DNA from 2 places in the Streptomyces sp. NPDC044984 genome. Region 2 is predicted to be linked to the other one. Evidence: riboswitches for the same ligand, from Rfam matches in the RefSeq annotation. Region 2 holds a riboswitch; the other holds the start of a gene.

Region 1 (4,407 bases), on a different contig from region 2:
CGATCATCGCGCTCTACCCGTTCATCGAGTCCTGGATCACCGGGGACAAGCGCGAGCACCACATCCTGGACCGGCCGCGCAACGCCCCGACCCGTACGGCCTTCGGCGTCGCCTGGGTCACGGCGTACATGATCATGCTGATCGGCGGTGGCAACGACATCTTCGCCACCCACTTCCACCTCTCGATCAACGCGGTCACCTGGTTCGTCCGCATCGGCTTCTTCGTGGGACCGGTCATCGCGTTCGTCGTCACCAAGCGGATCTGCCTCGGCCTGCAGCGCCGGGACAAGGACAAGGTGCTGCACGGCCGCGAGTCGGGCATCATCAAGCGCCTGCCGCACGGTGAGTTCATCGAGGTGCACGAGCCGCTCAGCCAGGAGCAGATGTACACCCTCACCGCGCACGAGCAGTACAAGCCGCACGAGATCGGCCCCGAGGTCGACGAGAACGGTGTCCGGCGCAAGGTGAAGGCGACCGAGAAGCTGCGCGCCAAGCTGAGCAAGGGCTACTACGGCGAGGACGCCCAGATCCCGAAGCCGACCGTCGAGGAGTACAAGGAGATCACGAGCGGCCACGGCCACCACTGATCGCCTCCGGCACCTCACCCCAGTCGCCACACGACGGCGAAGGGCCCCCGTCCGTTCTGCGGACGGGGGCCCTTCGCCGTCCACGGACCTCGATAGGGTGGAGCCCGGGGCCCCTCTGGTCCCCGCGATCCTTCTACGACCATCAGGAGCGGCCATGAGCGCTGTGACCCCCGCTGGAGGCGACACCGCGGCGGGCCGCTCCTGGCCCGCCCTGCTGAACGGACTGCTGGACGGACGGAACCTGTCCGCCGACGACACCGCCTGGGCGATGGACCTGATCATGCGCGGCGAGGCGACCGACGCGCAGATCGCCGGCTTCGCGGTGTCCCTGCGGGCCAAGGGCGAGACCGTCGAGGAGATCACCGGCTGCGTGCGGGCGCTGTACGACCACGCCAACGTGATCGAGGTGCCGGGCGAGACCGTCGACATCGTCGGCACCGGCGGGGACGGCGCCAAGACGGTGAACATCTCCACGATGTCCTCGATCGTCGTGGCCGGCACCGGCGCGAAGGTCGTCAAGCACGGCAACCGGGCCGCCTCCTCCGCGTCCGGCGCCTCCGACGTCCTGGAGAAGCTCGGCGTCAACCTGGAGCTGACCCCGCGACGGGTCGCCGAGGTCGCCGAGGAGGCCGGGATCACCTTCTGCTTCGCGGTGAAGTTCCACCCGGCGCTGCGCCACGTGGCCGCCGCGCGCGGCCAGCTCGGCATCCGCACGGTGTTCAACTTCCTCGGCCCGCTGGCCAATCCGGCGCGGGTCAAGGCGCAGGCGGTCGGCGTCGCCGACCTCCGGATGGCGCCCATCATGGCCGGGGTCCTCGCCGAGCGCGGCAACTCCACGCTGGTGTTCCGCGGCGACGACGGACTCGACGAGCTGACCACCACCGCCACCTCCAGGGTGTGGGTGGTCCGCGACGGCAAGGTCGACGAGGAGACCTTCGACCCGCGCGACGTGGGCATCGACCTGGTGCCCGTGGAGGCCCTCCGCGGCGCCGACGCCTCCTACAACGCCGAGGTCGCCCGCCGGCTCCTCGACGGCGAACCGGGCCCCGTGCGGGACGCGGTGCTGCTGAACTCGGCGGCGGCGCTGGTGGCCCTGGAGCCGGGCGGCGGCACCCTGACGGAGCAGATCCGCGCCGGTATGGCGAAGGCGGCCGAGGCGATCGACTCGGGGGCCGCCAAGCGGGTCCTGGAGCGCTGGGTGGCCGTCAGCAACGCGTAGCCGCCGGGCGGTGGGACGTCCCGCGATCCGGACACGGGTTGCGGGACGTCGATCACTTCACGTACTTTCCTGTCCAGGTCATGAGTGACAGCCATCAGGCCCCGGCCGGCTGTCCGGCAACCCTCCGTCCGTGGCGGGGTGCCCCGGGTGAAGACCAGGCCGTGAGCAGCAAGGCCCACGGCAAGCGCGGACCCCTCGCACACCAGGGGTCCTGGTCGTCGAGGAGTCTTCCGTGAGCAAGCGAATGCGCTAGGGCTGCCGAGCCCCGCCTCCGCACGTCCCCTTTCCTTTCCTCCGCGCTCGAGCGACGCACGCTCGCGCGGGGATTCCGCCTGCCTCACCGGGAGTTGTGTCATGTCCGTCCCCACCGCCGCCGACCCGTCCGTCCGCGCCCCCCTGCCCGTCCTCGGCCGGGACGTCACCGTCCCCCTCGTCACCGGCGGCGAGGTCACCTACGCCGCCCTCGACTACGCCGCCAGCGCCCCCGCCCTCCAGCGGGTGTGGGACGACGTGGCCGCGTACGCGCCGTACTACGGCAGCGTCCACCGGGGCGCCGGATACCTCTCCCAGCTCTCCACCGACCTGTTCGAGAACGCCCGCCGGACCGTCGCCGGGTTCCTCGGCTGCCGTACCGGGGACCAGGTGGTGTTCACCCGCTCCACCACCGACTCCCTCAACCTGCTCGCCACCGCGCTCCCCGACGGCTGCGAGGTCTTCGTCTTCGAGACCGAGCACCACGCCTCCCTGCTGCCCTGGCGCGGTGCGCGCGTCACCTGCCTGGACGCTCCGCGCAGCCCGCGGCAGGCGGTCGAGACCCTGGAGCGGGCCCTCGCCGACCGTGACCCCCACGGCCCCGCCCTGGTCTGCGTCACCGGCGCCTCCAACGTCACCGGCGAGCTGTGGCCCGTACGGGAACTGGCCGCCGCCGCGCACGCGCACGGTGCCCGGATCGTCCTGGACGCCGCCCAGCTCGCCCCGCACCACCCGGTGAGCGTCCGTGACCTGGACGTCGACTGGGTCGCCTTCTCCGGGCACAAGCTGTACGCCCCCTTCGGCTCCGGCGTGCTGGCCGGCCGCGCCGACTGGCTCCGGGAGGCCGAGCCGTACCTCGCGGGCGGCGGCGCCAGCCGCAAGGTCACCCGGCGCGCGGACGGGGGAGTGGACGTGGAGTGGCACGACGGCGCCGCCCGGCACGAGGCCGGGTCGCCCAACGTCATCGGCGCGTACGCCATCGCCTCCGCCTGCACGGCGCTCACCGAGGCCGGGTTCGACGCGCTGGTCGCCCGCGAGGAGGAGCTGATCGGCGCGGTGCGCGAAGGACTCGCGGACGTGCCCGAGGTGCGCTTCCTGTCCCTGTTCGGGGACGACGCCCCGCGCGTCGGTGTGCTCTCCTTCGTCGTCGAGGGCTGGAACAGCTCCCACTTCGCCGCCGCGCTCTCCGCCGAGTACGGCATCGGCGTACGGGACGGGCTGTTCTGCGCGCACCCGCTGGTGCGCACGCTGCTCGGCGGCGACGCGGGGGACCAGGGCGAGTGCGGCGCCCCCGAGGCGGAGCCCGGGGAGAAGGCGCTCAACGCGATCCGGGTGAGCTTCGGCGCGGGTACGCCGGACGAGCACGTGGAGCGGTTCGTGCGGGCGGTGCGGGAGCTGGTGCGGGACGGCGCTCGCTGGAACTACCGGACGGTGGACGGCCGCTGCGTCCCGGACACCTCCGCCCGAGGGGCTGAAAGCTAGCCCCTCCGGCGTTTGAGGAGCGGGGTCCGGGGCGGAGCCCCAGGTTCGGGAAGGGGCGGCGGGGGCGAGAAACTAATGGGCGGGCACCGGCAGCCGCGTGCCCAGCACGATCATGCGCAGCGCGCGCTCCGTCGCGTCGGTGAGCAGCTCCGCGCCCCGGACCAGCGCCTCCGCCAGGGCCATCGGCGCGGGCAGGATGCCGTGGCAGGCGTCCACGCCCGGCACCTCCCCCGCCCCCTCCCCGAGCGTCCCCGCCAGCGCCAGCACCGGCCTCCCGGACAGCTTGGCGCGGCGCGCCACCTCCGCCGGGACCTTGCCGCGCGGCGTCTGGTGGTCCAGGGCGCCCTCCGCGGTGACGACCAGATCGGCGCGGGCCAGCCGGGCGTCCAGGTCGAGGTGGTCCAGCAGGACCTGGAAGCGGGGCAGGAGGGACCCGCCCAGGGCGGCGAGCCCGGCGCCCAGTCCGCCGGAGGCGCCCGTACCGCGGCCGAGGCGCAGATCGGCGCCGGTGACGGCGAGATCGCGGGTCAGCACCCGCGCCCAGTTCTCCAGCGCCGCCGACAGCTCCTCGACCTGCTCCGGGGTCGCCCCCTTCTGCGGGCCGAACACCCGGGCCACGCCCCGCTCCCCGCACAGCACGTTGAAGGGGTTGCAGGCGACGAGGAGTTCCACGTCGGCGAGGCGGGGATCGAGGCCGGCCGGGTCGATGCGGGCCAGGCGCGTCAACTCGCTCCCGCCGGGCTCCAGTTCAAGTCCGTCTGCGTCCAGCAGCCGGGCGCCGAGCGCCTGGAGCGCGCCCGCGCCGCCGTCGGAGGTGCCCGAGTCGCCGCAGCCCACCAGGATCCGCCGCACGCCCTGGTCGAGGGC
Region 2 (4,407 bases):
TCGTTGGTGATCGTGGGGGCGCCCCACTTCTTCTCGAGGACGACGTTGCGGCCCTTGGGGCCGAGCGTCACCTTGACGGCGTCCGCGAGCTGGTTCATGCCGCGCTCGAGGCCGCGCCGCGCCTCCTCGTCGAACGCGATGATCTTGGCCATGTGAAGTGGTCCCTCCAGGACTGGGGGTGATTCCTTCGGACCGCGCCCGCGCCCGCGACGGACGGCTCGCCGACCCCGTGGTTCCTTGCCCCACACGGCCCGCGGGCCTCACCGACCCGGTCCTTCGTTGTCACTCTCACCTTCAGAGTGCTAACGCAATGATTAGCACTCGACCCATGCGAGTGCAAGCGCCTTCGGGGAGTCGCGGGGGCGCTCAGCCGCACGCGAACACCGCCGCGCGCCGTCCCCGGGCACGGCGAAGGGCCCGCACCCCGGGGGGTGCGGGCCCTTCGTCGGCAGAAGATGCTTGCGGCTGATGGCGCGTTCAGGCGCTGAGACGAACCATGTCGGCCTGCGGGCCCTTCTGACCCTGCGAGATCTCGAACTCGACCCGCTGGCCTTCTTCGAGGGTGCGGTAGCCGTCCATCTGGATCGCGCTGTAGTGGACGAAAACATCCGCACCACCGTCGACCGCGATGAAGCCGTACCCCTTCTCCGCGTTGAACCACTTGACGGTGCCCTGAGCCATGCCTAACTCCCCTATTACTGGCCCTTGCACGGATCCGCACTTCGCGGATCCGGGTCAGACCTCACCCCCCAATGGTTGGGGGCGTGCGCCGGAACGCGTCGACCGCGGCTGAATGTATCTGTCCAACTGCCGTCTGCAACAGGTCAGTCGGACGAGAAATCTGGACGACGCCGGTCCGGAATGTGGCGAGAATTCGCCTGAATCCAGGGCAAGTCGGGCCACACAAAGGCCACAAATGCCGCAGAAGGTGCCGACACTTTGGCTGCATCCAGTCGGCCTGCGGCAGGAATTCAGTGTTTCCGATCAGTGGACCGGGAGCGCGTTCCCCAACTCTACCGCGCTCAATCCCATGGAATTGCCCCCTCCGCTTCTCTCACGGAGGGGGCAATGAGCCAAACACTCGGTAACCGTCATTACCGAAGGTAATGATCAGCCTCCGGCCACCGCCGGAATGATCGACACGCCGGCCCCGTCCGGGGTGGCCGTCTCGAGCCCCTGCTCGAACCGCACGTCGTCGTCGTTGACGTAGACGTTCACGAACCGCCGCAGCTTGCCCTGGTCGTCCAGCACCCGGGCGGCGATCCCGGTGTGGTTCTTCTCCAGGTCCGAGATGACCTCGGCGAGGGTGGCCCCTTCGGCGCTCACCTCGGCCTGCCCACCGGTGTAGGTACGCAGAATGGTCGGGATACGCACGGTAACGCTCACTTCAAAACCTCCGGTCAGGTGACTTGCTCAGGGGCGCGGGACTGTGTTCGGCATGCGGCTGCCGCCGCGTGAGCGCGATCAGCCCCCACCGGCCCGCGGACGAGAACGGTGAAGCAGTCCTCAAGCGAGCCCGGCCTCACGGAACGACTCCAGGCTGGGACGGATCGTCGCCGTGAGCCCCGTCCCCGCCACCGCGTCCAGCGTCTTCAGGCCGTCACCCGTGTTGAGCACGACGGTGGTCAAGGACGGGTCGAGCACCCCGCTCTCCAGCAGCTTCCTGGTCACGCCGACCGTGACACCCCCCGCGGTCTCCGCGAAGATCCCCTCGGTGCGCGCCAGCAGCTTGATCGCGTCGACGATCTGCTCGTCCGTGACGTCCTCCACCGCCCCGCCCGTCCGACGGGCGATGTCCAGGACGTACGGACCGTCCGCCGGGTTCCCGATCGCCAGCGACTTGGCGATCGTGTCCGGCTTCTGCGGACGTACGACGTCGTGCCCCGCCTTGTACGCGGTGGACACCGGCGAGCACCCCTCGGCCTGCGCACCGAAGATCTTGTACGGCCTGTCCTCGACCAGCCCGAGCCCGATCAGCTCCTGCAGCCCCTTGTCGATCTTCGTGAGCTGCGAGCCGGACGCGATCGGGACGACGATCTGGTCCGGGAGCCGCCAGCCGAGCTGCTCGCAGATCTCGTACGCGAGGGTCTTCGACCCCTCCGCGTAGTACGGCCGCAGGTTGACGTTGACGAAGCCCCAGCCCTCGCCGGCCGGGTCGCCGATCAGCTCGGAGCAGAAGCGGTTCACGTCGTCGTAGTTGCCCTCGATGCCGACGAGCTCACCGCCGTAGACGGCGGCCATGACGACCTTGCCCTGCTCCAGGTCGTGCGGGATGAACACGCAGGACCGGAACCCGGCACGGGCCGCGGCGGCGCCCACCGCGCCGGCGAGGTTGCCGGTGGAGGAGCAGGAGAGGGTGGTGAAGCCGAAGGCGCGGGCGGCCTCGATGGCCTGGGCGACGACGCGGTCCTTGAAGGAGTGCGTCGGGTTGCCGGAGTCGTCCTTGACGAACAGCTTGCCGGCGTCGACGCCCAGCTCACGCGCGAGGTTGTCGGCCTGGACGAGCTTGGTCCAGCCGGGGTTCAGGTTCGGCTTGGTCGCCACGTCCGCCGGGACGGGCAGCAGCGGCGCGTAGCGCCAGATGTTCGCGGGTCCCGCCTCGATCCGCTTGCGGAGCTCCTCGGTGTCGTGGGCCGAGAAGTCGTACGCGATCTCCAGCGGGCCGAAACACTCCTCGCAGGCGAAGACGGGGCCGAGGGGGACCCGGTGTCCGCATTCGCGGCAGGAGAGCGCGGCGGCGGGGCCCAGGTCGACGGAGTTCGCGGCGGCGGATTCGGTGGTGCTTGCAACGGTCTGCACAGCCATGGAGGCGAGGCCCTTTCTCCTCATCTTCCTCACGACGCACCTCGCCGTGAGACGGATTTGGCACCTTCCCTAGCCGGGAGCCTCGCCACGTCCGTGTGACAAGAACCGACTGGAGGGTTGCCGGGGCTTCATCGGGCCGTGTCCCTCTGCCCCTCTGGATGAGCGGTGTTCAGTTGTCGTCCGCGCGGTGACCCCGGCATGCGGTGGTCATCGGCGTTGTTCAAGACTGTAACCGAAGGCCTGCATGGTTGAGATAGTCGTCCGAACCGCGAGATGGATCACAGGCCAGTGAGGAGCCCGGGACCGTGCTGGAAGAAGTCGAGCGCTGGCTGGTCGACCGCTCCTGGTCCGTGGCCGACCGCCCGCTCCACCGGATCCTGGCGGCGAAGCGTGCCACGGGGCAGACGGTGAGCGTGGTGCTGCCCGCGCTCGACGAGGAGGCGACGGTCGGCGACATCGTGTCGGTGATCCGGCACGACCTGGTGCTCCAGGTCCCCCTGGTCGACGAGGTGGTGGTGGTCGACTCGGGCTCGACCGACCGCACGGCCGAGGTGGCGGCGGCGGCGGGCGCGCGCGTGGTGCACCGGGACGCGATCCTGCCCCGGATACCGGCGGTGCCCGGCAAGGGCGAGGTGCTGTGGCGCTCCCTGCTGGTCACCCGCGGCGACATCGTGTGCTTCGTCGACGCGGACCTGCGGGAGTTCTCCTCCGACTTCGTCTCCGGCATCGTCGGCCCGCTGCTCACCGAGCCGGACGTGCAGCTGGTCAAGGCCATGTACGACCGCCCGCTCGGCGCCGCGGCCGGTCAGGGCGGCCGGGTCACCGAGCTGATGGCCCGTCCGCTGCTGAACATGCACTGGCCCCAGCTGGCCGGCTTCGTCCAGCCGCTCGGCGGCGAGTACGCGGCCCGCCGCACCCTCCTCGAACAGCTCCCGTTCCCGGTCGGGTACGGCGTCGAGCTCGGCATGCTGGTCGACGCCCTGCACCTGGCGGGCCTGGACGCCCTGGCCCAGGTCGACGTCGGCGTCCGCATCCACCGCCACCAGGACGGCCAGGCCCTCGGCCGGATGGCCGCCGCGATCTACCGCACCGCCCAGCTCCGCCTGGCCCGCGGCCATCTGATCCGGCCGTCCCTCACCCAGTTCGAGCGGGCGGGCGACAACTTCGAGCCCCGTACGTACTCCGTCGACACGGAGGAGCGGCCCCCGATGGCGGAGATCGCGGAGTACCAGGCGCGGCGGGTGGCCTGACCCGTATACGGCCGATCAGGTGCGTTTGAGGTCTCCGGGGCCGGGCTAGGTTGACGTCTATGGCTGTCACGCAGGCTGCTCAGGGTGCTCAGGTGCTGGTCGCGTCGAATCGCGGGCCCGTCTCGTACACGGTGGAGGACGACGGTTCGCTGCGGACCGGGCGGGGCGGTGGCGGGCTGGTGTCCGGGCTGTCGGCGATCGGGCCGGACGCCGGGGCGCTGTGGGTGTGCTCGGCGCTGTCCGACGGCGACCGCGAGGCGGTGCGGCGCGGAGTCGGCGAGGACGGCGTGCGGATGCTGGACATCCCGGCGGACGTGCACGCGGACGCGTACAACGGGATCGCCAACTCGGT

The links. Region 2 has a riboswitch for S-adenosylmethionine ahead of thrC (threonine synthase). Riboswitches for the same ligand answer to the same signal wherever they lie in the genome.
Region 1: another riboswitch for S-adenosylmethionine. It lies ahead of AB0A94_RS14125 (aminotransferase class V-fold PLP-dependent enzyme); the one in region 2 lies ahead of thrC (threonine synthase).

What each region holds. Positions count from the first base shown of each region.
Region 1 covers NZ_JBEZBE010000011.1:6,722-11,128, forward strand. The annotation lists gene AB0A94_RS14115 (cytochrome bc complex cytochrome b subunit) at 1-587, shown strand, start outside; gene trpD (anthranilate phosphoribosyltransferase) at 742-1,806, shown strand; SAM riboswitch class IV at 1,883-1,999, shown strand; gene AB0A94_RS14125 (aminotransferase class V-fold PLP-dependent enzyme) at 2,161-3,540, shown strand; gene AB0A94_RS14130 (glycerate kinase) at 3,613-4,407, opposite strand, start outside.
Region 2 covers NZ_JBEZBE010000021.1:19,693-24,099, forward strand. The annotation lists gene groL (chaperonin GroEL) at 1-152, opposite strand, end outside; gene AB0A94_RS22780 (cold-shock protein) at 478-681, opposite strand; gene AB0A94_RS22785 (MoaD/ThiS family protein) at 1,111-1,386, opposite strand; gene thrC (threonine synthase) at 1,507-2,805, opposite strand; SAM riboswitch class I at 2,823-2,970, opposite strand; gene AB0A94_RS22795 (glucosyl-3-phosphoglycerate synthase) at 3,111-4,055, shown strand; gene AB0A94_RS22800 (trehalose-6-phosphate synthase) at 4,115-4,407, shown strand, end outside.